Regions from separate parts of the Paenibacillus sp. cl130 genome, predicted to be linked through region 1. Evidence: riboswitches for the same ligand, from Rfam matches in the RefSeq annotation. Region 1 holds a riboswitch; each other region holds the start of a gene.
What was found. A riboswitch is a leader RNA that binds a small molecule or an ion and turns the genes downstream of it on or off. The one in region 1 is predicted to bind cyclic di-AMP.

Region 1 (7,400 bases):
TACTGCCGTTTGCTTGCTGTGGAAACAGAACCTGTGCTACTCCTGTACTGACTAGCGGATATGCCAAACCGCACAAGAGAATCATCAGCACTGAAGTTCGTAAAGCCACTCCAATAACTGTACTTCCTCGCATCTCTTGTCTCTCCGGTTGTCCTTCCGACACTGTCCCGGTCCCTGTACGTTTGTTATGACCTTGCCCGCCAGATTCGGCTTTTTCGTGCGCAGCAAATCTGCGTCCAGACATCATCCGATAAAAACCACTCATGTCGCTCACCCTTTCTGCGCTAAATCCACAAATGCACCAACAAATCAATGGCCTTAATGCCAACAAACGGTACGACCATACCGCCCAGACCGTAAATCAGCAAATTCCGTCCCAGCAGGCGATCCGAGCTCATCGGCTTATACTTCACGCCCTTCATGGCCAGCGGAATCAGAAGCGGAATAATAACCGCGTTAAAGATCAGCGCCGACAAAATAGCGGACAGCGGGGAGCCAAGCCCCATGACGTTCAAAGCGCCCATTTGTGGAATGGCCAGCATGAACATCGCCGGGATGATGGCAAAATATTTGGCAACATCGTTCGCAATGCTGAACGTTGTCAATGCTCCACGCGTCATAAGCAGCTGCTTGCCGATCGCGACCACCTCAATAATTTTAGACGGGTCGGAATCCAAGTCCACCATATTAGCCGCTTCTTTGGCCGCGACTGTGCCGCTATTCATGGCAAGACCGACATCCGCTTGCGCCAGCGCAGGTGCATCATTGGTGCCGTCTCCGGTCATAGCAACCAGCTTACCCTGTTCCTGCTCACGTCGGATAACCGCTATTTTGTCCTCCGGCTTGCTCTCAGCTACAAAGTCGTCCACACCCGCTTCTCGTGCAATTGTAGCTGCTGTCAGTGGATTATCTCCGGTACACATGATCGTACGGATACCCATTTCCCGGAGCTGATCAAACCGTTCCTTCATGCCTGGCTTCACTGTATCCTTCAGATAAATAATGCCGTATATCTGATCATCCAGCGCGACTGCCAGCGGTGTACCTCCTTCAGAGGCTACCTGATTCGCTTTTTCCTCCAGATCGGCTGGAACACTGCCGTTTTGCGATACGATCCATTGCCGAACAGAATCCACCGCGCCCTTGCGTACCTTTCGTCCATCGGCCAGATCCAGACCACTCATCCGGGTCTCCGCCTTGAATTCGATAAAAGTTCCACCTGCTGCCAAGGATGCATCCAACGTATGCTCCTGTTTGCGCATCAATTCGAGAACTGAGCGCCCCTCTGGCGTCTCATCCTTCATAGAGCTAATCGCTGCCCACTTCACTAACTCTGCCTTCTCCACGCCCTCTACAGGCACGAATTCACTCGCCATTCGGTTCCCGAAGGTGATTGTACCTGTTTTATCCAGAATCATCGTGTTGATATCCCCAGAAGCTTCTACCGCCTTGCCTGACATGGCCAACACGTTAAACTGGGTGACCCGGTCCATACCGGCAATCCCGATGGCTGACAGCAGTCCTCCAATCGTGGTTGGAATCAGACAGACTAGCAACGAAATCAGCACAGGAACAGGCAAATCAATATTAAAATGACGGGCAATCGGCGCTAGCGTAACCACTACAATTAGAAAAATAATCGTTAAGCTAATCAGCAAAGTGTTCAGTGCAATCTCATTCGGCGTTTTTTGCCGCTGTGCGCCTTCCACGAGCGAAATCATTTTATCAATAAATGTCTCGCCCGGCTCTGTCGTAATCCGCACCTTAATCCGGTCACTGACCACTCGCGTCCCGCCGGTTACCGAGCAAAAGTCACCACCCGATTCCTTGATGACCGGAGCCGATTCGCCCGTAATTGCAGATTCATCCACCGAAGCCAGGCCTTCAATGACCTCACCATCGCTTGGGATCATTTCGCCCTGGGAGACAATAACCACGTCCCCCTTACGCAATTCGGTTGAGCTAACCACCTGAATGTCATTTCCGATGAGCTTGTTAGCTTGCGTTTCCTGCTTGGATTTTTTTAAAGAGGCAGCTTGTGCCTTACCCCGCCCCTCCGCGAGCGCTTCGGCAAAATTAGCAAAAAGCAACGTAAACAACAGAATAACAAACACGGCCAGGTTAAAGCCCAATTCCTTGCCAGTTCCAAAATAACCGGGAAACAGTAACATTAGCAGCACGACCAATGTACCGATCTCCACGACGAACATGACAGGATTTTTCATCATAATCATCGGATTTAATTTTATAAAGCTATCCTTGATCGCATGCTTCAAGATGCTTCTGTCCAGCATGTGTTTGCGCTGTTCCTTCATGATCAAACACCCCGTTCATCCATTCTCATTTTCTTCTTCACATGGTCAAAAATTCAGCAACAGGTCCCAATACGATGACGGGTAAAAAGGTCAACGCACCAATCAGCAGCACGACCCCGATCAGAATAGCTCCAAATAACTTGTTGTCCGTGCGCAGTGTCCCCGTCGTCACCGGAGTCGGTGCTTTGGCATTCAACGAAGCCGCCACAGCCAACAATGCAATCATAGATACATATCGTCCGAAGAACATAACCACCCCCGTTGTCATATTCCAGAATACGTTGTTATCCGAAAGACCTTCAAATCCCGAACCGTTATTTGCGGCAGATGACGCATATTCATAGAGCACCTGAGTCAACCCGTGATAGCCAGGGTTAGTGACCGCATCGTATCCCCAATGACTCATAAATGCAAGTGCAGTTGGGGCGAGAATAAGAAACGGATGTACCAAAATGGCAATCGCGATCAGCTTCATTTCCTTGCCTTCAATCTTCCTTCCCATAAATTCCGGAGTTCTCCCGACCATCAGTCCGCATATAAACACACCCAGAATCGCATACATCAGCATATTCATCAGCCCGACACCCTTGCCGCCAAAAATGACGTTTAGCATCATTTCTCCCAAAGCAGCCATACCACCCAGTGGGGTTAGTGTATCATGCATATTATTGACCGAACCTGTCGTTGCCGCTGTTGTGACCGCAGTGAATAAAGCCGATTGTCCAATGCCGAAACGAACCTCTTTCCCTTCCATGCTTCCTTGAGAAGCATCCACACCCAGTGTCTGGATTAACGGATTACCTGTCTTTTCAGACACATACGTAATGGATAGAAAAATTAGAAACAATACCATCATGGAGCTAAAAATAATCCAGCCCTGTTTACGATTACGGGCAAACAATCCAAAGGTATACGGCAACGAAGCCGGCATTACCCACATTGCCAAAATTTCCAGCACGTTCGTCCAAGGACTTGGATTTTCAAAAGGATGCGCAGAGTTAGCTCCCGCATAACCGCCCCCGTTTGTCCCCAAATGCTTGATGGACTCCAGAGAAGCAATGGGTCCCATAGAAATCTGCTGCTGTGTTCCGCTCAGCGTCGTAAGATCCGCCGTAGGCTGTAGCGTCTGTGGTACCTTCAATCCAACCAGCACCAGCGTAAGCACAAAGGCCAACGGCAGGAAAATCCTTATAATGGCTTTAATAAAATCTTGAAAGAAATTGCCCATCCCTTCACCCCGCCGCGTCAATCCTCTCATAAAAGCCGCAGCAACCGCAAAACCGGAAGCAGCCGAAGTGAACATCATCATCGTGACGAACGCCATCTGTGTCAGATACGTAAGCCCGCTTTCTCCGCTATAATGTTGGAGATTCGTATTCGTCATAAAGCTGATTACCGTATTAAAAGCTAGTGATGCTTCCATATTACTGTTTCCCGCCGGATTACCGGGAAGCATTCCCTGTAAACGCAACAGCAAGTAGCTGATCGCCACAAGCACGACATTCGTTGCAATGAAACTCATAACATACGTAGTCCAACGCATGCTTTCTAGCTTCTTCAATCCTACTATCTTATAAATCAGCTTTTCTGTTCCGCCAAAAATCCGATCCGTCCGATTGGGTTCATTCGAGAATACATGATACATATAGGTGCCCACTGGCTTTACCAAGAGCAGCAATATGACGATCACAATTCCAATTTGAAGCAGCTCCATCCTTTATTCCTCCTTCAAAATGCTCCTGCGTTTGGAACAACAGACCTGCTTCCAGAGCACCAATTGTGTGCACACGTTTGCGAAAACCCGCTACCTATGATGCTTAATATTCAGATCTGTTGTTCCCGCCCGCTCTATCCCCTATAGCTGACTAGAACTTTTCAGGGTTCAGGAGTGCGTAGATTAAATACATAAACACAATAGCCGTAAGCCCAAGTATAACGATCATCCTCTTCGTCCTCCTTTAGAGGTCTGCGCATCACACCAGCGTACAAACAGCAGTATCACTCCATAACTCACAGCCATGACGAGCAGCATGTATATATCCATCATGTTTATACCCTCCGTATCGGTCCTCAGATCGCCATTCTTATTTGATCATAAAATCATAAAACAACTATGTTATAAGTGCTTATCCGTTCAGCAGAAAACCCACCTCTCCGTTCAATGTGTAGATCACATGATCCGCTCCCAATCCCCGATAAATTCCTTGTGGATTACAGCCGTGCGTAATAACATAGATCGATTCCGATGTTAGCGGCCGACATATTTGCAGGAAACGGCACGTCAGATTCAAGCTGTTCTCGAACAAATACACACTACCAATTTCTTTTTTTGGAAAATTCCATTTTCCCGCTTGCATGGTATTGATGCGGACAATGTGCTCCACACCCATTTTTTTGAGCTGTCGTTCCTCCTGGGCGCTATTCGTGAGAACTGCAAACGCCAATTTTTTGAAAATAAGCAATTTCACAAAACTTCTGCCCGCTTCATTCGGTGCAGTGACAATAATTAACCGACCTTCCATCAGTAGCTCCTCTCCCGGTATAAAAAGACAACAAAAAGAAGCCGAAGGAAAAAGGCTTTCCTCCGGCTTCTTACATATCCATGATAAAATAAACCATGGCTGCACACGGCGGTTTGTTGCCTCTCCCTGTACGCTTACGAGGTTAGCTGTCGGATTCGGACGTGAGAGTCGCCCTATTTCTGGCACTTGACCTGAAAATTCACCCCATGAGACACACGGCTTCCGAAGCCGTACAATCTCGATTGGTTCCCCCGCTTTTGCAACTGCAAAATTCAGCGCTATAGACATTTCGTTGTTGCTTCATTCAAGTTAATTTGAAATTACGTCTTGAATCATACACCCGCGCATGGAAGACTGTAAAGCTCAACTGCGGGGTTATAAATCGGCCTTTAGAGCCTAGGATATTAATAATAGCGCTTACAATGCAACTATGCTTCTCACAGCTCCTTCAATCTCTGTTTTTCATCCCTTTTCGAAAATGACAAGCATGTCAATATTGGCGTAGGGTAGAGCGTTTTTGGCCTTTTTTTGTAAAAAGAGAAGAAAATACGCTATATGTACCAGCTAAACACCGATTGAACCCGCTTTTATAAGAAGAAACACCTTAATTCGCTCCATTTGCGGTGCGATTTACTGTTTTGAACAAAATACGATTTTACAGCGGCTAAAGGCTTGATATAGCTTTTCCAAACTTGCAACCTTGCTTTTAATTGCTTACAATTTAATTGCTGAATATTGAATAAGGAGAGATACTATGACCGTTTATGAATATGATGCACACACCCTGCAAGGGAAACAAATTCCGTTATCCACATATGAAGGGAACGTTCTGCTTATCGTGAACACTGCCAGCAAATGTGGGTTAACCCCCCAATACAAAGCGCTACAAGAGCTATATGACCAGTACCATGAACAGGGGCTCGAAATTTTGGGATTTCCCAGCAACCAATTTGCCAAACAAGAGCCAGGTTCCAGCGAGGAAATTTCCGAGTTTTGCCAGATCAATTATGGTGTTACCTTTCCGATGTTCGCCAAGACAGATGTCAATGGCGATCAAGCGCACCCCTTATTTCGTTACCTGACCCAAACTGCTCCGGGGGTATTAGGGTCCAAAGCGATCAAATGGAATTTTACTAAATTCTTAATTACACGAGAAGGTAACGTATTTAAGCGCTATGCACCGCAAACCACTCCAGATAAGCTGGCGGGAGATATAGAGAAGCTTTTGCAGCAAAACTGACATCCTTCTTTATCACAGTTAATAAACGACCGGTTGTCTACCGTTGTTCTGTGGCAAAAGGATATAACGAAAAATGCTTAACAAAAAAAGCATCCCTTCACGTAAACCGTGTCAGGATGCTTTTTTAACTGAGTCTTGCATATAATGCGGTCGAGAGGACTCGAACCTCCACGGGCGTACGCCCACTACCCCCTCAAGATAGCGTGTCTGCCATTCCACCACGACCGCAAATCATAATGTAATGAGGCAACAGATTTATTATACTCTCTCATCAACTATTTGTAAACAAAAATATAATAATTATTTTATATGTTATTTTAACTAACATATATGAGCGATAAGAATATTTAATTTGACACAAAAGCTATTTAAATGTAAATATATATTACATATATTTCGAATATTTTTCGTTATCCCCAAGTAAAAAGTAAAATAACATAACATAAGGATTCACTTCGAGGAGGCGAACCACCTTGCATAAAGGCAACCGCTTGCTGAACTATGCATTATTGTTGGACCCTTCCCTACCTGTTGGTGGCTTCACCCGTTTCAACGGACTGGAGAAACTATCCCGTAACGGACATTTGAACAGTCTACAAGACCTGGAACATTACATGCTGGATGATTTGTATCCTCAATTTACAACCGTTGACGGCATGGCTATCAAAAGTCTGTATGTCGCCATCCAGCAGAATGACAGTTGGCGGATCGCCCTCATTGATAAGATGCTGCATACCCAACGTCCCTCCTGGCAGCATGTGAAGGAGTTTCGTCTATCCGGTCAGCGTCTACTCAAGCTCGCTAAGGCTCTTTATCCTTGGCTTGAATTTGACCAGTTGGAATCCATACTCATTCAATACAATGCGATTGGCACACTCGCTACCGTTCACACCTGGATTAACTTCCTCCTCGGAAACGATGTAGAACAGACCGTTCACGGCTATCTTAGCGCAGCGGTGTCCTTCTGTGTGGAAGATGCCTTCAAACTACTCAATCCTCCTTATGAGGAAAAGAACCCTCTTATGGAGCGTATGACAAGCGAGCTCCTCTCTGCCTGGAAGAAGCTTAACCAACCTGAGCCAACTGCATCTCAGCGTCGCTTTCTTCACAGACATTGGTCCAGCTCCTACATCACTCTACCTCTTTATATGAGCCATAATAACCAATTGGATGAACCTAGACTGTTTTCCTCCTCAGGTCTATTCAAACGCCTTCCAGCATCCCCCTGATGCGTCGCTTCGCCAATGTGGTCACAACACCAAAAACACTCTGTCCCTTTCCTCAGGTGGCAGAGTGTTTTTTATCCACATATAATCGCAATTC
Region 2 (7,400 bases), on a different contig from region 1:
GATTTTAAGTGATTTGAGCAGCCGTTTTATGGACCGTAGATTGTATAAATATGTAGAGATTGAAAATATGGATACAGATACCATTGACAGTATTAGAGAAGCTTTGAAAGAGGCTGGTTTGCACCCTGAATATGATTTTGAAATTGATTTTCCGACAGATCTTCCTTATGATGTGTTTCGGCAGGGTGGCTCGACGGACAACCAGATTTTACTGCTTGGACGTCAGGGCGAGGTGAGTGAAATATCCGAAGTTTCGGAAATTGTGCGCTCAATAAGTGGTATTCACCGAGGAAAATATCATATGTATTTTCCCCAGAATAAATTGAACGCGGTAAAAGACAGGCTTCCTGCCGAAATAAGGAATTATTTTGTCAAAGAATAGACAACTATATAGAAATGTAAGTAAAAAAAGGAGATGTAAACCTTGGATTTATTCGACACTCATACTCACTTGGATGCGCCACAATTTGACGAAGATCGTGAAGAAGTTATAGCACGTGCTGTCGAATCAGGAGTAACACGGATGATCAATATCGGATTTAATCGTGAGACCATTCCATCCACTATGAAATTGGCCGAGACGTATGATTTTATTTATGCGGCAGTTGGATGGCATCCGCAGGATGCTATTACAATGCAGGAGGGCGATCTAGAATGGATTGCATCGTTATGCAGTCATAAAAAGGTTGTAGCCATCGGAGAGATCGGTCTGGATTATTATTGGGATACATCACCGAAGGATGTGCAGCATCGGGTGTTTCGAAATCAAATTGGTCTGGCTCGTGAGCTCAAAATGCCCATTGTTATCCATAACCGGGATGCACATGAAGATATTGTTAAGATTTTGCGCGAGGAAAAAGCGAGTGAGATTGGCGGAGTCATGCACTCCTTTTCGGGTAGCTGGGAAACTGCCAAAATGGTGCTGGATATGGGATTTCACCTTTCCTTCGGTGGTCCAATAACGTTCAAAAATGCCAAGCAGCCAAAAGAGGTGCTCGCACAGGTGCCGCTGGACCGTCTGCTCATTGAAACTGATGCTCCCTATCTGACGCCTCATCCGTTTCGTGGGAAGCGAAATGAGTCTGCACATGTGAGACTGGTAGCAGAGGCTGCAGCCCAAATCAAAGGGATTACAGTGGAGGAATTAGTGTCAATAACGACCCAAAATGCCCTGGAACGATTTGACATTCAATGAAAAAGTGAAGAAATCGATCAAAATAAAGAGATAGACGAAGCTAATCATGAATTTGTTGCAGGAAACTCGAGAATATTACAATATTTTAACCGAATATTTTAAAAAATGTACTTGAAACCTGCTTTACAACATGCATAGAAACAGGATATCATCTTTTCAGTGAATTGTTGTTTGAATGTAAACATCAACAAGTCATTTCATGAACCAGTCTCGCTGAGTCCCTTTTACAGGGAACGGGGGAACCGATATGGCTTACAGTACGTCCGGCATATGTGCAAGAAGGGAACGTCTCTTCCGCCAGCCGGCTCGACCGAAATTCTTTCCCCGGATGGGATTGAATAGGTGGAGGAGCCGTATTTCGATTTCTTTCTGGGTCTTCGGGGTGAATGTGAAGGCGACCGCCATGAGCGGTTGACCCAAGCTAGGGCGACTCTCTACGTCCGAACCCGACAGCTAACCCCGTAAGCGTAACAAGAGAGAAGCCATCTCGTGCATGAGTTTTCCCGCATATTCACACATGCCGGAAGCCACGAAAGAGCTCTCTAGTCTCTTTCTCTGGCTTTTTTTGTTGTGAATAAAAGAAAATCTGTCATCATACTGTGGTTAAACAGGGGAGGACAGCATGCCGCGAAGACGGGTACATGGTGCAGGACAGTCGCAGTTTGGGCTTGTCTTGTAGAAAATCTGTTATAGTCACGTCAAATCTCAACTATGTCTTACTCCAGACGGCGGGCTATGTAAGGAGGACGGAGGAAATGGGCATTTTCCAAAAAAAGGATACCCATGAGTCACGCTCATCCAGCATGTCTTACGTATTGCGTTGGAAGCAAGAGAATGTGCGCCAGGCTGCTTTGGTTGCTATTTTTCTAATCGCGCTAACGATTATGATTTTAATTCTGATGTACACGCAATCTAAAAAACAAGTCTTTTTTGTCATCGATGGCAAGGCGTCTGCGGTAGAAACCCGGGAATCCAAGCTTCAAGATTTGCTGAGCGAGCATTCCATTTCACTTCAGCCGCATGATACAGTTTCCATGCCGCTAAATGGAGCAATACAGGATGGCGATCGCGTAGTCATTAAACGTGCCAATCAAGTCAAAGTATCTTCAGGCAATGAGACGAAAAAGCTGTACACAACAGAAAATACAGTAGAAGGTGCCATTCGTACCTCGGGCTATAAATTATCATCAACGGATAAAGTTTATCCTGCGTTGGATGCCTCTGTTTCGTCTAACATGGACATAAAAATCGTCCGTGTGAAGAAACAGCAGGTCGAACAGAAAAAACAGGTGCCTTATCAGGTCATCAAAACGGCCGATCCGAGTCTTTATAAAGGCGATAATCGGGTCATTCAAAGCGGCAAATCGGGTGTGGTCGTCCAGCACGTTCAAAAGGTATATCATGATGGAAAGTTGGTATCCAAACAGCTGGTTAACAAGGAAGTTGCACAGAACCGTGTGGATAAAGTCATTGCAGTAGGAACGAAGAAAAAACCGGTCGTTCTGGCTGCTTCCGTCGGTCCCAATGATGCCGTTAAGGCAACAACGGTTAGTTCGGGCAGTGCTGTCCGTAAAGCAGGCGTCAATTTTAAATATAGCAAAGTTTTACAAAATGTCTCCATGACGGCGTATTCCTCACAGGAGCCAGGTATCGGTACACGTACTGCATCCGGCGCACGTGTCACGGAAGGACGCACCATCGCGGTCGATCCGAGTGTAATTCCAATCGGCTGGTGGGTGTATATCGAAGGGGTGGGCTTCCGCCGTGCGGAGGATACCGGTGGCGCGATTAAAGGCCACAAAATCGATGTGTATTATGAGAGTTTGAGCCGAGCCAACCAATTTGGTCGTAAGCACGGTAAAACCGTTTATGTTATCGGACCGGTAAAGCCTGAAATCAACTAAAACAGGTTGTGTATGTTGAGGGCAATGCGATAGTATTAACAACATAGTTATGCCATGCTAAGAAGAGGATATCCTCTTCTTATTTTGTTTTCAAAAGCAGGGAAAGATAAATATAGCTTGCTGTGTAGCAGTGGAGGGAAACGCAAATGATCAAGGAAGTGATCGTGGTAGAGGGCCGGGATGATACGGTGGCCATTCGCCGCGCTGTTGAAGCGGATACGATAGAAACTGGCGGCTCAGCCATTAATAAAATGACGCTGCGTAAAATTGCATTGGCGCAGGAGCGGCGGGGGGTCATCATTTTAACCGATCCCGATCATGCAGGGGAGCGCATCCGTAAGATTATCGCTTCCAAGGTACCCGGCTGCAAGCAGGCCTTTATACCCGAGGCAGAAGCGACGCGTAAAGGAGATATTGGCGTGGAGAATGCCTCACCAGAAGCGATCAGACACGCTCTTGCACGGGTCCATACGACAGTGGAAGGCGCCGACCCGCTGATTGAGTGGGCGGACCTGATTGATGCTGGACTCATCACCCACCCCAATGCTGCTGCACGCCGTATGGCCTTAGGGAATGTGCTGGGTATTGGTTATTGTAACGGAAAGCAGCTACATAAACGGCTCTCTGTATTTCAGATCAGCCGCGAGGAATTTGCCGGGGCGCTGGCACAAATTGAAAGTGAAGGATTGTGATATCCGTATGACAGGGATTCAAGATATAGCAACACCGCGGCGTACGAAGGACATTATTCAACGGCACGGTTTTTCGTTCAAAAAGAGTTTGGGACAAAATTTCCTGATTGATCAGAATATTCTCAATAAGATTGTAAATGCTGCCGGATTGGATGAGACGAAGGGCGCACTTGAGATCGGTCCTGGGATTGGTGCTTTGACCGAGAAGCTGGCCCAATCGGCCAAGGCAGTTACCGCTGTCGAGATTGACCAGCGGCTACTGCCAATTCTCGAAGAAGTGTTGGCCCCTTACGAGCATGTGAAGGTACGTCATGGAGATGTGTTGAAGCTGGATTTGCGCGAGGTGTTCGCAACCGATTTTGCAGACGTGAGCAAAGTAAGTGTCGTGGCTAATCTGCCGTACTACGTTACTACACCGATTCTGATGAGGCTGCTGGAGGACAAGCTCCCTTTGGAGAATATCGTCGTTATGATCCAAAAAGAAGTGGCTGAGCGTATGGCTGCGTCTCCTGGAACGAAGGATTACGGCAGCCTGAGCATTGCGGTGCAATATTACAGCGAACCTGAATTAGTCTGTATTGTGCCGAATACAGTATTTATTCCCCAGCCGAATGTGGAGTCTGCAGTCATCCGGTTGCGTGTACGGGAAGCCCCTCCAGTGGAAGTGGTGGATGAGAAGCATTTTTTTGAAGTGGTTCATGCTGCTTTTGCCCAGCGTCGTAAAACCATTTCCAATAACTTAAAAAGCCGTTTCTTCACCAAAGAGAACAGGGACACGCTGGAGCCGTTGTTGCAACAAGCTGGTATTGAACCCTCCCGTCGAGGAGAAACGCTAAGTATTGAGGAATTTGCGCGTCTCAGCGCTGTGCTGTTGGAGGCAGGTATATCCTAAGCTGGAACCAAACTGTGCATTCACCCATACGATATAGGAGGGGTGATACAGTGTGATGAGTTTAGGAGACTTGGTCGTTCGGAAATCGTACGGCGGAGATGTCACGTTTCGTGTTGAGGACATCCAGCGGGATAAAGCGATCATTAAGGGAATAGAATTTCGGCTGCTGGCCGATTCCCCAGTGAACGATCTGGTCAGAGTGCCTGCAGACCAGATTAGCGGTAAGACTCAGCAGGCCCATATTAAGGCTGGTGAGTCTCTTAATCTGTTGCAACGGGCACGCCAGCAGCAAGCTGCTCGTAGTCAGGCAGCTCTGGTTGGGGACTGGAGTGATCCGGTCGAGTCAACGTATTTTGAAATGCCGGGAAAGGTTCTTCATCTGGATGGAGATCCCGGCTATTTGAAAAAATGTCTCAGTTTATATGAACAGCTCCGTGTTCCTGCAGAGGGACATCACGTTCACGAATCGGCAATGGCGGACACGTTGTACCGACTGCTTCCCCGTATCCGTCCGGATATCGTGGTCATTACCGGACATGACGGTGTGCTGAAGCAGCCACAGCCTTATGATTTGTACAGCTTGAAAAGTTATAAAAATTCGCAAAATTTTGTGGCGGCGATTCAGGTAGCAAGACAATATGAACGTCATCTGGATTCGCTGACGATTGTAGCGGGGGCGTGCCAGTCCCATTTTGAAGCGTTGCTACGTGCGGGAGCGAACTTTGCCAGCTCACCAGGGCGTATCCTGATTCACGCGCTGGACCCCGTTTACGTGGCTGCCAAGGCGGCCTTTACTTCGATCCGTGATACGGTCAACATGGGGGACCTGTTTCACCAGACAATCAGTGGCAGCCGCGGAGTGGGTGGAATTGAAACTAGGGGAAGCTATCGCATCGGCCTGCCGAAGCTTGAAAATTTGTCTACGCTTAAAGTAACGCCTTCCGCAATCTAGGATTCAAATGTGCCAATAGGATTAATCTGAACAAAAAGCCTCTGCTTTCAGAGGCTTTTTGTCATTTTTTATATAAATTATTCCTGTTCGCAAAAAATTAAATTGACAACTTATTTTTCGTGTTGTTATAATATTTAGCTTGATTTGACAATCCCTCTAAAATTCGTTATAATGGACAAGGAAAGAGGTGGTCGTTAGGCAATGGCTAAAAATACGCTGTTGGAAATCAAACGCAGTCTCGACGCACATGTAGGGCAAAAAATTTTGCTGCGGGCTAACGGCGGACGCCGTAAGACCGTCGAACGAACTGGTGTCTTGGAAGAAACGTACCCTTCTGTTTTTATCGTCAAGCTGGATCAGGAGCAACAGACGTTTAAACGTGTCTCCTACAGCTATGCTGACATTCTTACCGAGTCGGTGGAAGTCAGCGTATATGATCCCGACTCCCATACAAGTGTAGTCGAATATTTTGAAACACCTTAATTAATTTCGTGATTTATACCAGCTTCGCAGGTTTAACGACGGCTTCGTCATTTCAAATGACGGGGCCGTTTTGTATATACAGAGCAGGATGAAGCATGACATCTCTGCACATACTAAGCCGGGAATGATCTTCCTTATTCCATTGCCGAAGGAGGCGTATGTATGAGCCGAAGAAGACGGAGTGTCATGTCGGAGGAGCTAAAGTACGAGCTGGCCAAAGATCTTGGATTTTACGACACGGTCAAGGAAGAAGGCTGGGGAGGCATTAAAGCCAAGGATGCGGGCAATATGGTCAAGCGGGCTATCCAACTTGCCGAGCAGGCAGCTTCCCGCAAATCGTAGCCATCGGTGGTGCTGATGAAAAGCGGGGATATCCGGGATTAGACCGGGTCATCTCCGCTTTTTTGAACCTCATGACTTGACACGCTGAGTCTGATATAATATGTTAAGCTGTCTTGAGGGAAAAGTTGAAGGTGGGTGAACGCCTTGAAAATATATGAAAAAGCACCGGCGAAAATCAATTTAATGCTTGATGTTCTACGTAAGCGGGACGATGGTTATCACGAGGTCGAAATGATTATGACCATGGTCGATCTGTCTGACCGATTGACAATGTCCGAGTTACCGCGTGATACCATTATTATTTCAAGTCAAGCCGGGTACATACCATTGGATGAAAAGAACTTGGCTTTTCAGGCTGCGCGTCTGATCAAAGAACGTTATAACGTGTCTACGGGCGTCCACATCCATCTGGATAAGCATATCCCAGTGGCGGCAGGGTTGGCAGGTGGAAGTAGTGATGCTGCCGCAGCGCTGCGTGGACTGAACAAGCTATGGAAGCTTGGCATCTCGGATGCAGAGTTAAGGGTGCTGGGTGCTGAGCTGGGCTCAGATGTACCTTTCTGTATTACAGGGGGTACAGCTTTAGCGAGCGGACGCGGAGAACTGCTCAAGCCACTTCCGAATCCGCCACAATGCTGGGTGATCCTTGCGAAGCCGCCGATTAATGTGTCGACGGCTGAAGTGTATGGTCGTGTCAAAGCAGATCAGATTACGCACCACCCGTCTGCCCGCCAGATGGAGCATGCGATCCGTAACGCTTCTTTTACCGATGTATGCAACGCGCTGGGGAATGTACTGGAGGATGTAACACTAAAGCTGTATCCAGAGGTAGAGCATCTTAAAAGCTCCATGATCCGCTTAGGAGCAGACGGTGTGCTGATGTCAGGTAGTGGACCTACGGTGTTCGGACTGGTATCGAAGGAAGCCAAAGTGCCACGGA
Region 3 (7,400 bases), on a different contig from region 1:
ATCGTTGTGGATGGTGGACGTGGACAAATTAAGGCGGCGACCGATGTACTGCAAAATGAGCTGGGTTTGTTCATTCCTGTGTGTGGTCTGGTGAAGGATGCCAAACATAGAACTTCCCAACTATTAGTGGGAGAGTCCTCTGAGGCCGTGACACTTGCACGCAATAGCGAAGAATTTTATCTGCTGCAACGGATTCAGGACGAGGTTCACCGTTTTGCCATCACGTTCCACCGCGAGCAACGCGGCAAATCTATGGTGACTTCTCGGTTGGACTCTATTCCAGGCATCGGCGAGAAACGGCGTAAGTTACTGCTCAAGCATTTTGGATCACTCAAAAAAATAAGAGAGGCCAGCATCGAAGAATTCCGGCCTCTCTCTATTGGGGATAAGCTTGCGCGTCAGATTATAGCTGCCCTTCGGGAGGAGGAGTCGTAGAATACGGCTCCTCTTTTTTAATAGGTTCAAACATAATTCGATTTGGCTTTTTAGGACTAAACCAATAAATGATGTAACCCACAATGGCTGGAAGTAAGATCCAGAATAGACCAGCGATCACATTCACAGTGTCTCCCAGACTCATTACACTAAGCCCCATTAGAATGCTGTCAAAAATAACGTGGCTGAACATGGCGGCAATAAAACCGTAACGCAGGAACACAAAACTGAACAGCAAACCAAGAAAAGTCAGCTCAATAGGTCTGGAAATCACCGGATAGATCGGATAAAGTGTATGTCCCAGTGCCCAAATCAGCGTGGTGATCAGACAAGCAACAAAAGTGTTTTTCACTATTTTTTTGACCATCGGAATACCAAACAGACGGTAGACAGTCTCTTCTCCAATACCTGCCATCCAGGCCATAATCGGCAGTAACCATGGATAAGCCATATTGTAAGGGGATTGCGTGGCATCTGTTGTGGAGAATGTATTAAATGTGCGCTCCAGTATAAAGAATAAGATGGATTGTACCCCGAGTAAAATAAAGGCCCACAAGTAGCCAACATACATACTGCGAAGCACATACAGCCCGTAGCCCGGCTCTTTCGCACGCGGCCATGCATTCAGTCCAACCTGACGCATAAGTCCGTCACCGCCGACCAAGGAGAAGTAGAGCGCTACTGCCATGAAGAAGGTAACACCAATCTGGAACACCATAAGAAATATAAGCATGCCCTTACCGCCTGCTTCTGCTTGCAATAAAGGCAGCATGTTCATTGTCCCAGCTATACTTGCAATAAAGTATATAACGGACAGAACAATGCCGCGTACAAATGAAGTATGTCGTCGGGTGAGTGACGCATACACAATGGCAAGAACACCCAGCACAAAGCTAAATAGGGCATAACCCGCATAGGTCATCCAATTCGCCCAAAATGTTTGCTTTTCGATATAATCGGTATAGGACGACGGGGCCGAAAAGCTTTGAGAGAAGGAGCGAACATCACCGTCTTCGAAAGTAAAAGCCAATGTAAGTACCGAGGCGCCGATTTTTTTATCGTCTACGGTATACTTTAATCCACCTTCTTTTTCAGTGGTGGCGAGCTTCAAGTCCGACGGCTTAAAACCAAAGCGCTTAACCCATACTGCGGCCGCCTGCTCCTTGGCTTCAAGCGTCATGCCGTCCTCAGCTACACGTATAAGCCTGTTACGTGCTTCTTCATCCGTAGAAATATCAGCCTGTGTGTAATTGGTACTGGAGGTGATCCGTTTAAAGCTAACGACCTTCCCAGTGGATAAATCCACATGAATTTGCAGTTTGCTTTTCGCTGAGGATTCAGGCAGATCAACCCGAAAGGTTTCGTAAGGGTAATTTTTCTTCCATGTACGGTCGTACTGTTGAAGCAGTTTTTCTCTAGATAAATAACCGTACAAATCTGTTTCGGCCTGATAGGTCACGACAGGCTCCCCTGGCTGTGATTCAGTATAGCCCAACTCGGAGCGGGCAAAGTCCAATGCGTGTATGACCGCTTCTTGTTTGCTGATGACCTTTGCGTTCATTACTGATTCTGGACTCGGATTGCTAAGCGAGGGAATAAGCAATTGAAAGATAAAAAAGCAAATCAGGCCAATCCCGCCCAGCAAGCCTAATTTTTTGAAGTTGGCCGTGAGCACGACCGGTTTCCCGATAGGATTCATGAGTTTCCTCCTTAATCTGTAAATAAGAACATCCATTAAAGATATCATACTGCACAGGTTCCCGCCAACAGACCAGCGATATTCATGAAAATAGAGTGAAAGCACTTTAAAGTTCCAATAAAATAAGATAAGCTGCGATTAAACGATGCCCATTCGCAAAATAAAGCCAATTTCACGTTTTTTCGGCGAAATCGGTTTTGTGATCTGGATATAGAAGGATTATAATCTTGAGGCAATGCCTATAAAATACATAGGTAATGATATACAGTTGAGCCGAATTTCTATGAGAAAACGGGGGAACCATGTTACTGGGGTGAATTTTACAGCCGATCCTGCTGGATTGGATGTGTAAATAGGGCATACTGTGCTGCCCGAATCCGTCAGCTAACCTCGTAGGCTATGAGCAGGAACCAAGTCAGGCACTCGGTTTTCCGGTGTCTATTTTTGTGTGTATAAAAGTGTTTGGATTGGTTAGACCGCTGCGGGTGCAGATTATTCTTCCGATTGCTGTTATCCCCGGATTTTTTGATTGTATAACCCCTTTAATGGTTAAAATCCGGAGATAAAGGCAAACGCTTCGCTTCTTCAGAACAATTCTGCTTCCTTCGCTGCTGCCCGCCAATAGCACAGGGGGCAGAGTAGTGCTTGACATGCATTCTTCCTGTATTCAGGGAATGCTAATTATAGTTACTAAAGGTTTGGAAAAATCAAAAAAATTAGGGGCAACGACGATCGGAAGATCAAATGGAACGCGTAGCGGGCTTACACCGTATTAAATCACTGTTTTTATAGTTTTAAGGATTAGGAGAGAAGTGATGAATAGATGAATCCCAATGCAAGCTGGCTCCGGCTTTCTCCACCGCAGATATTCGTTGCGGGCTTTGCCATTATCATTCTAATAGGTAGTTTATTGTTAATGCTGCCGATCTCCAATACAACAGGAAAGCCACTTGCGTTTATAGACGCTTTGTTTACTGCCGCTTCCGCGACCTGTGTTACAGGGCTTGTCGTAAAGGATACGGGGACCTTTTTTACAACCTTTGGTCAAGTTGTTATCGCTGCGCTCATTCAGATCGGCGGCCTGGGCTTTATGACTATGGCTACCTTGATCGCGCTGGTGTTCAAACGTCGGATTTCCTTACGGGAGCGCCTCATTTTACAGGAAGCGATGAATCAGACCTCTGTCGAAGGAATTGTCGGATTGATTCGTAAGGTGCTGCTGTACTCGCTGGTCATTGAGGGCGTATGTGCTGCAATATTTGCGATTCGCTGGTCGTTTGATATGCCTGTAGGCAGGGCGATTTATTTTGGGATTTGGCATGCCATCTCCATGTTTAACAATGCTGGTTTTGACTTATTCGGGCACTTTCGCAGCCTGACAGGTTATGTATATGATCCGATTGTTAATTTTACAGCTATGTTCCTGATTATTTCAGGCGGCATTGGTTTTGTAGTGATGTCGGATCTGGCAGAATATCGCAAGCGCAAGAGACTGTCCTTGCATACTAAGGTGGTACTCAGCATGACGGGCGCTATGATTGTAGTCGGCACGCTCGTGATTTTTGTATTTGAGTTTACGAATCCAAAGACTCTTGGCTCGCTTGATTGGGGGGGGAAACTGCTGGGATCTTTATTCCAGTCCGTAACCCCTCGTACCGCAGGTGCCAATACACTGGACATTGCAGGCTTGCGGCAGGCTACGCAGTTTTTTATCATCATACTCATGTTTATCGGGGCTTCTCCTGGCTCTACTGGAGGCGGGATTAAGACCACAACATTCGCGCTGCTCATTGGAGCCGTGATTTCGATGCTACGGGGGCGTGAAGATATTGTACTGTTCAAGTACCGACTTGCGCAGGGACGAATTTACAAGGCTTTGACCATTACACTGCTGGGGTTGCTGTTCGTGATCGGGGTGACCATGATTTTGTCGGCAACCGAAGATCATCATTTTCTGATGATCTTGTTTGAGACGGTGTCTGCGTTTGGTACGGTGGGGCTGTCGATGGGGCTTACACCTGATTTGACAGTCATAGGTAAGCTGGTGATTACCCTGACGATGTTTGCAGGTAGACTGGGGCCACTCACGCTAGCTTATGCACTGGGGCCGAAAAAGGGTAAAGAATTATATCGTCATCCGGAAGGCAAAATGATTATAGGATGAATCATTTCATGATATGTAGTATACATTTCGTGGGTTTAATCATTTCAGGATTTTGCAAAATTCGATACCAGTCGCTCCGAAGTCAAGATATAGACGAACTAAACCATTTCGATCTATATCTTCTTCATTGGAAGTCGCTTATGGGATTTTTGCAAAATCCTCATTTATGAAATTGATTCAGATAAGGGAGTTTTCGAGTAGATATGAAAACGCAGCAGTTTGTAGTTATTGGCTTGGGGCGGTTTGGCTCAAGCCTGGCTTTGCAATTGGTGGATATGGGGTGCGAGGTGCTAGGCATTGACCGGAATGAGGATGTGGTGGACAGTATGAGTGAGATGTTGACACATACTGTCGTTGCGGACGCTACCGATGAAGACTCGTTGCGATCACTGGGCATCCGTAATTTCGATTGCGGCATTGTTGCTATTGGTGATGACATTCAGGTAAGCATCCTGACCGCCATTTTGCTGAAGGAGCTGGGTGTGAAAAAAGTCGTAGCCAAAGCCATATCTGTGCTGCACGGGCGTGCGTTAGAGAAGCTCGGTGTGGACCGGATCATTTATCCAGAACGGGATATGGGTATCCGGGTGGCTCATCAGCTAGTCACGCCTAATTTGCTCGATTATTTGGAGTTGTCCAAAGAATACAGTATTGTGGAACTCAATGTACCTGCATGTCTGAATGGAAAAACGCTAGCAGAGCTAAATGCCCGTACTCGCTTTGGTTGTAGTGTCGTGGCGCTTCATACGGCGAACGGTATCCTGATCGCACCGACGGCTATGGATCGGTTAAAAGCAGACGATATTATGGTCATCATCGGCTCGAATGACAATATCGGTCGCTTTGAGGATGAGGTTGTTAATGTTAATGAAGAGGATTAAACCCTCTACACCATACGGTAGCCTGCAAACGACGCACGTGTCTCGCTAATCCAGCGTCGTGCTGTCGGACCGAGATCGGTCGTCTCCGAGTAAATGAGGGAGGTCGTTCGGCGTGTCTCCTTCAAATCGGGCAAGTATAATGCAGTGAGTCCATTATCCCGTAATAGTTCGCTGCGCAAATAGGATTTGGGTAGCAAGGCGGAAGCCTTACAGGTTGGAAGCAGGCGTACAATTGCCTCGAAGGAGTCGATTTCCATGCGGATATCCGGCATGATGCCGCTGCGCTGGAATAAGTCATCCGTCAGACTGCGGTACCAGGTTCCTTTGGAGAATATAATCATCGGCAATCCTTGTAGATCTTTCATCGAGGCCGTTCCTGTCTTGACGGTTAATTCATGTCCAATGGGAACAACAAGCTCCAAATGATCATCAAATAGCGGAATGCAACGCAGTCCGGCTTCATGAATGGCAGACCCGACAATACCGGCGTCTGCTTTTTTATCACGTACAAAGGCGACGATTTCATGGGTTTTACCGGTGAGCAGCTTCAGCTCGGTTTGAGGATGCTTGCTCATGAAAGCTTCGACGAGGGTAGGCAGCGTCGTTTGGAGTGTCGTGAGGCTTGCGCCGAGTGTAAGCATACTCTGGGCTTCATTTTTGTGCTGGGACAGCTTTTGTAAAAAGCGAAGCTGTCGTTGCCGTTGCTCTAGTGCGAATGTATAAACAAATCGGCCAGTGGACGTAATTTCGAGCCGTTTGCCCCGACGATCAAAGAGATTCACACCCAGCTCTTCCTCCAGCTTGGCAATTTTGCGAGACAGGGCAGGTTGGGACAGATTCAGCAGTTTGGAGGCTTTATTCAGGCTGGACTGCTCGACAATGACGGCAAAAGCGTTCAAATCCTCAAACAAATCATCCACTTCCTCTCTATATGCAAAAAAGACATAATAATTAATACGTATATTGCAATTCCATTATAAGCCGAAAAGGAGTAACATGAAAGCGACACAAGATGTTCACACTTTTGTTTTTCCTTATAAGGGACACCTTGTTGGACATTTCCTGTCGGGAACTGTCATTTTATATGTTATATTACTATTGAAAACGCTATTATTGGGAGAAGGGAGCATGACCTAGATGAGAGGATTTTATTCCAGAAAGCTGCATTCGCTTCTTGGCGTCATTCCGTTGGCTCTATTTTTTGTTGAGCATTTGGTGACGAACTTCACAGCGGTGGAGGGCGGCAAGGAAGGATTTAATCGCAGCGTGGCCTTCCTGAATGGTTTGCCGCTGGTTATTGTGCTAGAAACGTTATTCATCTACTTGCCATTACTGTTCCACGGGATTTATGGCTTGTATATCGCTTATCAGGCTGACCCGAATGTCAAAAGGTTCGGCTATTCACGTAACTGGCGCTTTCTGTTCCAGCGTATTTCTGGCGTCATTACATTTGTATTTATTATCTGGCACGTATACGACACACGCTTTCAGGTAGCTCTGGGTAAAGTAACTCATGAGGAGCTAGGCGGCGTTATGCATGGCATCGTGACGAACCCGGTTTATTTCATTTTGTATTTAATCAGTGTCGTTTCGGCATCCTTTCACTTTGCTAACGGACTGTGGGCATTTATGGTCAGTTGGGGGATTACTGTGGGACCACGTGCGCAAAAAGTATCTTCTTATATCTGTATGACCCTGTTCGTGGTGGTGTCTATCGGCTTCATCGCTTCCCTGCTTGCATTCCGCAGCGCGGAATTTCAGGAAACGGCAACTGCCTTGGTGCAATGCAGCGCTTTTAAACAGCTACTGTAAATGAGTCATATCCATTATACATCGTGTTGAGATTCTATTTTTAAACGTAAAAGGGGATTTGGTTAAAATCCTGAAAAAAAGGAGTGAGCAGAAATGGCAGCATCCAACATTATTGTCGTGGGCGGCGGTCTGGCAGGTCTAATGGCTACGATCAAGGCGGCAGAGGCGGGAGTTCACGTTCATTTATTTTCTTTGGTTCCGGTCAAAAGGTCCCACTCCGTTTGTGCTCAAGGCGGCATCAATGGTGCGGTAAATACCAAGGGTGAGGGAGACTCCCCCTGGATTCACTTTGATGATTCGGTCTATGGCGGGGACTTTCTGGCCAACCAGCCTCCGGTAAAAGCGATGTGCGAAGCGGCTCCAGGGATCATTCATCTCATGGACCGCATGGGCGTCATGTTTAACCGGA
Region 4 (7,400 bases), on a different contig from region 1:
AAAGGAGCAGTCACTTTACCTTCAGTCGGATGAATAGCGATGCCTTCCCCCATAGCCTTCGTAGAGAACGCAGGATCTGGAACCTCTTCAAGGGAAACCACTTTTCCTTTGATTGGTGCTACCATGTCGAATTCTTCAATACGAGGAGCCGCCTTCTTTTTCAACCATTTAAACATAACGATGCCACCTTATTTAGAGATTACATTCATAAACAGTGAATAGGACTTAACTACATCTTTCAAGGAACCGGTTCCACAAAATGAATAAAAAAAGGAGTGGAAGCGATTTCTATCTGAATTATAGTGAATGCCTTTCCAGGATGTCAAGATGCTCCTCTCCGTTTCTAGAATCACTCCGTTTAAAGATACAGAAACATTTTATAGCGAGCATACTTTACATCCTTTCACTAAAATTGCATAATGATCAGTTGTAAAGTATGCACATTCATATTATATACTTACCTAAAGGAGAGTGTAATTTATGAGTGAACCCTGTGTTCCGTCTGGCGTGGTCCTAAAAGACACTGGCTTTGGATATACGTTGTCCTTAATAAGCGGTAAATATAAAATGATCATTATATATTGGCTTTTTGAAAATAAGGTTATGCGACATAACGAGCTGAAGCGAAGTATCGGTACCATTTCCTTCAAAACACTAAGCATCATGTTAAAAGAGCTAGAGGCAGATGGCCTTATCATACGCAAGGAATTTCCCCAGATCCCTCCAAAAGTTGAATATTCACTATCTAAACGTGGCCTTTCTCTCATTCCATTATTAAATATGATGTGCGAGTGGGGAGAGGAAAATGGTTTGCCAGCTCTGGAGGACGGACAGCAATAGACATTCCTATTACAGGCTGTCAATAAAATTCAAATAATCTCGTGCGCTTTTCTCCAATTCGCTTTCGGACGTACCAATCTCATTTTCGCCAGACTCTTTTTCTGTACCATAAAACGCAAAGAACGAACGATAATCTGCATTGCAATATAGGAAGGTTGTTTCAAAAGGAGATAATAGCTGCTCAAGTGTATGGCGATATCTTCCTTCTTCACTATAATCTTCTTTTTTACTTCCGGCAGATACTGCTAAAGCAACCTTACGATTCTTTAATTTGTCACCTCCATTTGAACCATGAGCCCAGCCATAAACAAAAACATCGTCAAGCCATTTTTTAAGGAGAGGCGGACTGTTAAACCAATAAACTGGGAACTGTAAAATGAGATTGCTATGTGATTCAATGAAGTGCTGCTCTTTTTCCACATCAATGTTCCCGTCAGGGTAAACCTTATGCAATTCGTGGATAGTATACTTTTCTGGATATTTTTTGAGTTCTTCTACCCATCGCCTATTTATGACAGATGCCTCGATGCTTGGATGTGTAACGATAACAAGAGTTTTCAAAGAATTGTCCTCCTTAAGTATTATTTATTTTTGAGTATAAAGTGAGCGCTACAAATATGTAAGTATGCACTTTCAGGACAACTACTTACTAAAAGGTTAGTGTCAACTCAGATAAATAAAAAAAGCAGCCCACAGAAGTGGCTGCTTTTTTTACTGCGTTAACGCTGGGCCTATCCTTCCAGCGCCTGCTTCAATTCCTCAGGCGAAGCGTCCCACCATTCCTCGTTATGCGAAATTAGCAGGCTTTTAAGCGCTGCTCTATCTTCGCTGCCGAGATCATCCAGCATGAAACGACGCTTGAGCGCGTAATCCATACGGTTGACGTGATCGGCGAGGATTTTCCAGCCGCGTTTGGCTTCGTCGTCAATCAGCATCTCGCAGGCGGTGGCGCCGCCGTACATACGTCCTTCGGGCGTACGATCCACGGCTACCCATACGAGCCATACCTGGCGTCCGTTCGGTACATCCTCTTTATTCGTAGAGAACTTGATACCACGTTCTACTTTACTTTTGGCATGCATGGCACCGATATCAATTTTTGCCTCTCCTCGGTCAATGATGACCGGAGACATGCTGTTCAGGTCGATTGAGCCTGCGCCGAAACCCTTATGTTTACTCTTGCCACTGACAATGTTCAGTGCAATCTGTTTTTTGCCGTCCGGCTGATTTTCACTCATGCGTCACTAGACCTCCATTTTCCGTCTTCACACTCATTCTACACTATAAATATTTTAACTAATAATCTCCTGAAAGCAAACATATACATGCTGTAGATGCTTGTCAACGGGAGGTATCCATTGTATGACCCCAGCACGCACTAAAATCGTTTTATTGTCTACACTAGCCCTCGGTCTCCTCGCAGGGACGTTATGGTTTGCCTGGCAGCCCCAATCGCAATCAGACCCGCAGTCCATAGGCCAACCACTATACGGCTCCCTGTCTGAGTCTGCGCTTGCCCCAAATATGGGCATGCCTCTAGGGGCAAACATCCTGCCTGACCTGCCCAAGAACCCTCCACAGCCCGCTACAGAAATCCTCAGCAAACGGGTGGTAGAGTACCACATTGATGTGTCTCTGGAAAAAGGACAGGTTTTGCGAGGCACTGAGACACTGACCTGGAGGCATCCGGGCAAGAAAACCGTGAATGATCTGTATCTTCATCTATACCCGAATGCCTTCTCTTCCATGGAAACCACCTTTATGAAGGAATCCGGTGGAAAGCTGCGCGGAGACACCATGCCCAAAGACGGCTTTGGCTCCATGACGCTGACTGAACTAAAAACAGAAGACGGTTTATCTCTCATGCACCGCATCCAATATGTGCAGCCAGATGACGGTAACGCAGGCGACCGTTCGCTCATGAAGGTGCGTCTACCCAAGCCGGTACGAGGTGGCGAAGAAATCACATTATATATGAAGTTTGAGGTAAAACTGCCCGCCATCTTCGCTCGTATGGGTGCGACAGATGATTTTGTAATGGCAGGACAGTGGTTCCCGAAGCTCAGCGTCTACGAGACTGCAGGACAACGTGGACGCGCCGAGGAGGGCTGGAACCTCCACCAGTATCATGGTAACTCCGAGTTTTATGCCGATTTTGGAATTTACAGCGTACGGATTCGGGTGCCTGAAACTCATATCGTAGCAGCGACCGGATTTCCCACCCGTGGTGCCGTCCGACAGAACGGCCAAAAAATATATCAATTTTATGCCGATGATGTACACGATTTTGCCTGGTCCGCTTCACCCAACTTTGTAACCGTAGAAGAACCCTTTTCTTCTGCTGAAGTCCCTGGTGTCAAAATCAAGCTCTACCTTGACCCGTCGCACAAGGAGCTCAAAGGGCGCTATATGAGCGCAGCGAAGGCCGCTCTTTCGTACTACAGCAAATGGTACGGGCCTTATCCATATTCCACCCTATCCATCGTGGTTCCACCCAAATCAGGCAATGGAGCCGGCGGTATGGAGTATCCGACACTCATCACAGCCGCTGCTGCGGGTAATCTAAATCCTGGCTATAGTCTGGAACGAACATTAGTTCATGAGATTGGACATCAATATTTCTACGGAATGGTAGCCAATAACGAATTTGAGGAGCCGTGGCTGGATGAAGGCTTCACCTCCTATGCAGAGGAGCGGCTTATGGAGCAAGAATATGGGCTTACCCCCAACTTGCCATTACAATCGGGACAGATAGCCTCCCCACAGCCGCTAAACCGCGAGTCATGGAAGTACGGCTCGGCTGCTGAGTACGCGCAAAACGCCTACTCTCGAGGCAAGCTGGTACTACGGGGCATTGAACGTCAGGTGGGTATGAAAAAAATGGATCGGATTATGCGGACCTACGTCCAGACGTACCGATTCAAGCATCCATCCTCCCAGGATTTTCAACGTATCGTGGAGAGAGCCACCGGACGCTCATGGAGCCACTATTTTGAACAGTATGTATATGACGGCCAGATGGCGGACTTTTCGGTGGATCATATCACGAACCACAAGCTGGAGAATGGATATGAAGCAGTCGTGACGGTCAGCAAAAAAGGGGCGGATTATCCCAAGATCCCTGTCCAATTTACCTTCAAGGATGGTACCACGATATTCAAGGCTTGGGACGGCGCAGGCAAAAGCACAACTTTTCGGATCAAAAGTACTTCTCCCGTTTCCTATGTAACCCTTGATCCTCTATATACCATTGCACTGGAGAACAAGCACATTAACAATAGCCTAAAAGCCGAATTGGACGAAAAGCAACAAACCCGTTGGAATGTAAGTGTAACCAAGCTGTTAGAAACACTGCTTGGAAGTCTGTCATGGTGAGGTGTCTATAGATGCGGACTGTTATAAAAGAGGGCTGGGCGCTGGTGCGCATACGATTCTATATCGTTATCATTTTATTTCTGTATCGACTACTGTGGGGGGTGTTTCTCTATCGGCTGGTGCAGTCTGCCGTTATCCCGCTACTGCTCCGTTATCCTGATCAGGGTCAAAACGAGCTGGGACAGACCTTGTTTTGGATGGAGAGCCAGATTGCTCTGATGGACAGCCGGGAAGTACATGTGTATTTGTGGATACTACTAGGGGCGACTGTACTACGCATACTGATCACTCCCTTCATTAGAGCCGGAATATATCAAAGCCTGCATACCGATGCGACTGAACCGCAAAGCCTGTCCTTTTTCAAGGGTATGAAACGCCATGGCATGTCGTCGCTGTTGTATTACATCATCGAGTTGGGACTGCTGCTGCTTCCCGCCATTTGGGTAGTACCGAGACTCTACCCTATTGTAGCAGGAGCACTTCAATCTTCCTCTTATCTGCTGCATTTGTTGCCCTATGTCATGGGATGGATGGCATACGGATGGTTCATTCGGCAGTGCATCCTGTATATGCAACTGGGGACTGTCGGTGGTCACGCCATACTATCGTCCCTGCTCGCCTTCTTTCGCCAGCTCCTTCCAGCTGTCGGTATATCTCTTTTGCTTGGTGCTTGTGTGCTGCTGGTCTTCGGTCTATTTGGCACCGTGGCGATGATTTGGACTGGCATGCTGGCGCTCATTCTCCAGCAATCGTATCATTTTGTTACTAGTCTGGTCAGGCTGTGGCATATCAGTTCGCAGTACAGACTATGGCATACCGATATCTCCAGTAGAAGTTAAGCCCTGCCTTTATGTTTTTTACTTCATTTCCGTCTGTCGAAAAATCTTGATTCATATCCGCGCAAACGACACATAACTGAATACTGTTAACAACATCTGTTCCTTGGACATTAGGAGCAGATTTTTTTTGTAACTTTTTGCAATGAAACATTTGCCAAAGCCAGCCGTCTTTGTTACAATAATCGCAGTGAACTGATAGTAACAACTTTGTAATCTTTATTGTAACCTTTATCTCAAAAATAACGTTATTGTGAATACTGCTCTCCAAGGTGCACATCTTAAGTTAAGCCTAATTCCTGGCACCTAGGAAGCGGGGGAACCAGTTTGGGTGAATTGATCTCGCAACAGAGTGGTCATAGGGGAACCTTCTACCGAATCCTTAAGCTAACCTCGCAGGCATTGGAAGGGGTATATTTTTTTTGAAGAAGAAGCTAACGATCGCAGCTATGGGTCTTGCCATTGCCTTTACATCTTTTACATTCGGTGGCGGCAGTGCATATGCAGACTCTAAGATGGACCAGGTCATTCAAGATGCCAAAGGAACGAGCTACAGAAGCGGAGGCACTACACTCGAGGGATTCGATTGCTCCGGCTTCACAATGTATGTATTCAACAAACTGGGAATTAAACTTCCGCATCAATCCGGATCACAATTCAAAATGGGATCTTCTGTATCCCGCGATGAAATGAGACCTGGAGACCTGGTGTTCTTCAACACCACAGGAAGAGGCATTTCCCATGTAGGTATCTTCGTAGGTGAAGGGAAATTTGCCCACTCCTCGACTTCACGTGGTGTAGTAGTTAGCTCACTGAACGAAAATTATTACGCTAACCGCTATGTCGGTGCAAAAAGAATTATGAGCACAGACGCTTACCATTCTGTAGCTTCAGAAATTCCTGATGACGACAACGTAGAATAACTAACGCACAGCAAGCTAACCCTAGCCGCAATTTGATTCTGGCCGGAATCGAATTGCGGTTTTTTATGTCCACAACATCAGCAATTATTATCATTACTGACGAACTGAAGCCTCAAAAGGTTTCAATTTTAGCGAACATCGTCGGTTTTACCGTCAGCGCTGGGGGAGCATATGAGCAGTAATTCCTTCTTATTGAATGTATACCCGACTTGAGTATGAAATAAACACGCTTGCCATTCCCCTGCAACTTGTCTACAATCTGTTGTTAATGATTGAAGTACCTGTAAAAGGAGGATGGAACACATGCCGGCCTCAATATCCAACTATCGGATCGTACCGATGGACGAGCATCAAGCGGCTGCAATCTGTGAGTGGCGCTATGACCCACCTTATAATATATACGGTTGGCTCCCCTGGGAACAAATGAAGGCGCTTGAAGTCGAATTTGGAAGTCCCACGCTTCGTCAAGAGCAATATGTTGCCGTACTGGATGAAGAGAATAAGCTGACGGGATTTGCTCAATATTTTCCTATGATCGGTGTGACCCGGCTAGGTCTTGGAATGCATCCTGAAAGATGCGGACATGGCAAAGGCGCTGATTTTGTCCGTGCCATTGCAGAGGAAGCCCAACGACGCAACCCGAAGAATGAAATTGATCTAGAGGTACTCACTTGGAATGGGCGCGCTATCCGGGCTTACAAGGCGGCTGGATTTGAGCTTACAGATACCTATGAACGCCAGACTCCCGATGGCAAAAAACCGTTTTTTTGTATGGTATATCGTCCCGAGCACCAAACCCAGGTTCTATGATAAAAGCGCCTTCGGCATACAACCGCGATGTTGTATAGCGAAGGCGCTTTTATCATCATACGACAGATCATTACAAGCTCAATGACTGCTGCGCATTTTTTCAAAAGCTTCATTATATTGTTGGGCTTCCTTAATATCCACGGCCATAATACCGCCGTCGTCCCAAGAGGTCAAACGCAGAGTCACGGTCTTGTAATCAATCGTAATAAATGGATGATGATTGAATGCTTCAGATATAGCGGCAACTTCATCCACGAATGCAATCCCTTTCATAAAACTGGAAAAATTATATTTCCGAACGATCCAACGTCCTTCCTCCAGTTCCCAGCCCTCCAGTTTCTCCAGATGTGCTTCAATCTCTTCTTGTGTAAAAGGCATGTTACGAACTCCTCCCCGTTTATACGGAAGCCTTTCGACCGCTTAAATACGGCCAAAACTACGATATATTGGTGTACATATTACCACGGCCCCGTTGATAAATCCATAAGACGGACCTCAAATCAAAGGGACTGACGTCAGCTCCTCGTCTCCAATGAGTACATAGATACGATGCTGCTCCGGCTCATAGATCACAACGCCACTGCCTACAGTGATTATGGGCTCTGTACCCAGTGCA

Region 2: another riboswitch for cyclic di-AMP. It lies ahead of BM358_RS24355 (3D domain-containing protein); the one in region 1 lies ahead of BM358_RS04645 (hypothetical protein).
Region 3: another riboswitch for cyclic di-AMP. It lies ahead of BM358_RS17915 (TrkH family potassium uptake protein); the one in region 1 lies ahead of BM358_RS04645 (hypothetical protein).
Region 4: another riboswitch for cyclic di-AMP. It lies ahead of BM358_RS25065 (C40 family peptidase); the one in region 1 lies ahead of BM358_RS04645 (hypothetical protein).

The regions. Positions count from the first base shown of each region.
Region 1 is NZ_FOYG01000001.1:979,858-987,257, forward strand. Features, by position in the region: gene kdpC (potassium-transporting ATPase subunit KdpC) at 1-265, opposite strand, end outside; gene kdpB (potassium-transporting ATPase subunit KdpB) at 285-2,315, opposite strand; gene kdpA (potassium-transporting ATPase subunit KdpA) at 2,353-4,029, opposite strand; gene BM358_RS27125 (potassium-transporting ATPase subunit F) at 4,181-4,258, opposite strand; gene BM358_RS04645 (hypothetical protein) at 4,442-4,837, opposite strand; cyclic di-AMP (ydaO/yuaA leader) riboswitch at 4,953-5,125, opposite strand; gene BM358_RS04650 (glutathione peroxidase) at 5,592-6,077, shown strand; tRNA gene BM358_RS04655 (tRNA-Leu) at 6,223-6,305, opposite strand; gene BM358_RS04660 (urease accessory protein UreF) at 6,569-7,306, shown strand.
Region 2 is NZ_FOYG01000012.1:12,091-19,490, forward strand. Features, by position in the region: gene BM358_RS24345 (HD domain-containing protein) at 1-382, shown strand, start outside; gene BM358_RS24350 (TatD family hydrolase) at 425-1,195, shown strand; cyclic di-AMP (ydaO/yuaA leader) riboswitch at 1,397-1,679, shown strand; gene BM358_RS24355 (3D domain-containing protein) at 1,951-3,099, shown strand; gene rnmV (ribonuclease M5) at 3,246-3,791, shown strand; gene rsmA (16S rRNA (adenine(1518)-N(6)/adenine(1519)-N(6))-dimethyltransferase RsmA) at 3,799-4,683, shown strand; gene yabG (sporulation peptidase YabG) at 4,739-5,635, shown strand; gene veg (biofilm formation stimulator Veg) at 5,837-6,118, shown strand; gene BM358_RS24380 (small, acid-soluble spore protein, alpha/beta type) at 6,281-6,460, shown strand; gene ispE (4-(cytidine 5'-diphospho)-2-C-methyl-D-erythritol kinase) at 6,605-7,400, shown strand, end outside.
Region 3 is NZ_FOYG01000006.1:253,240-260,639, reverse strand. Features, by position in the region: gene uvrC (excinuclease ABC subunit UvrC) at 1-435, shown strand, start outside; gene BM358_RS17925 (CPBP family intramembrane glutamic endopeptidase) at 404-2,134, opposite strand; cyclic di-AMP (ydaO/yuaA leader) riboswitch at 2,396-2,548, shown strand; gene BM358_RS17915 (TrkH family potassium uptake protein) at 2,958-4,298, shown strand; gene BM358_RS17910 (potassium channel family protein) at 4,502-5,179, shown strand; gene BM358_RS17905 (LysR family transcriptional regulator) at 5,185-6,090, opposite strand; gene BM358_RS17900 (succinate dehydrogenase cytochrome b558 subunit) at 6,317-6,991, shown strand; gene sdhA (succinate dehydrogenase flavoprotein subunit) at 7,085-7,400, shown strand, end outside.
Region 4 is NZ_FOYG01000014.1:15,815-23,214, reverse strand. Features, by position in the region: gene BM358_RS25095 (PTS sugar transporter subunit IIA) at 1-176, opposite strand, end outside; gene BM358_RS25090 (winged helix-turn-helix transcriptional regulator) at 481-840, shown strand; gene BM358_RS25085 (NAD(P)H-dependent oxidoreductase) at 850-1,401, opposite strand; gene BM358_RS25080 (YwhD family protein) at 1,572-2,078, opposite strand; gene BM358_RS25075 (M1 family metallopeptidase) at 2,203-4,215, shown strand; gene BM358_RS25070 (hypothetical protein) at 4,227-5,054, shown strand; cyclic di-AMP (ydaO/yuaA leader) riboswitch at 5,331-5,468, shown strand; gene BM358_RS25065 (C40 family peptidase) at 5,474-5,974, shown strand; gene BM358_RS25060 (GNAT family N-acetyltransferase) at 6,278-6,784, shown strand; gene BM358_RS25055 (4a-hydroxytetrahydrobiopterin dehydratase) at 6,863-7,162, opposite strand; gene BM358_RS25050 (hypothetical protein) at 7,280-7,400, opposite strand, start outside.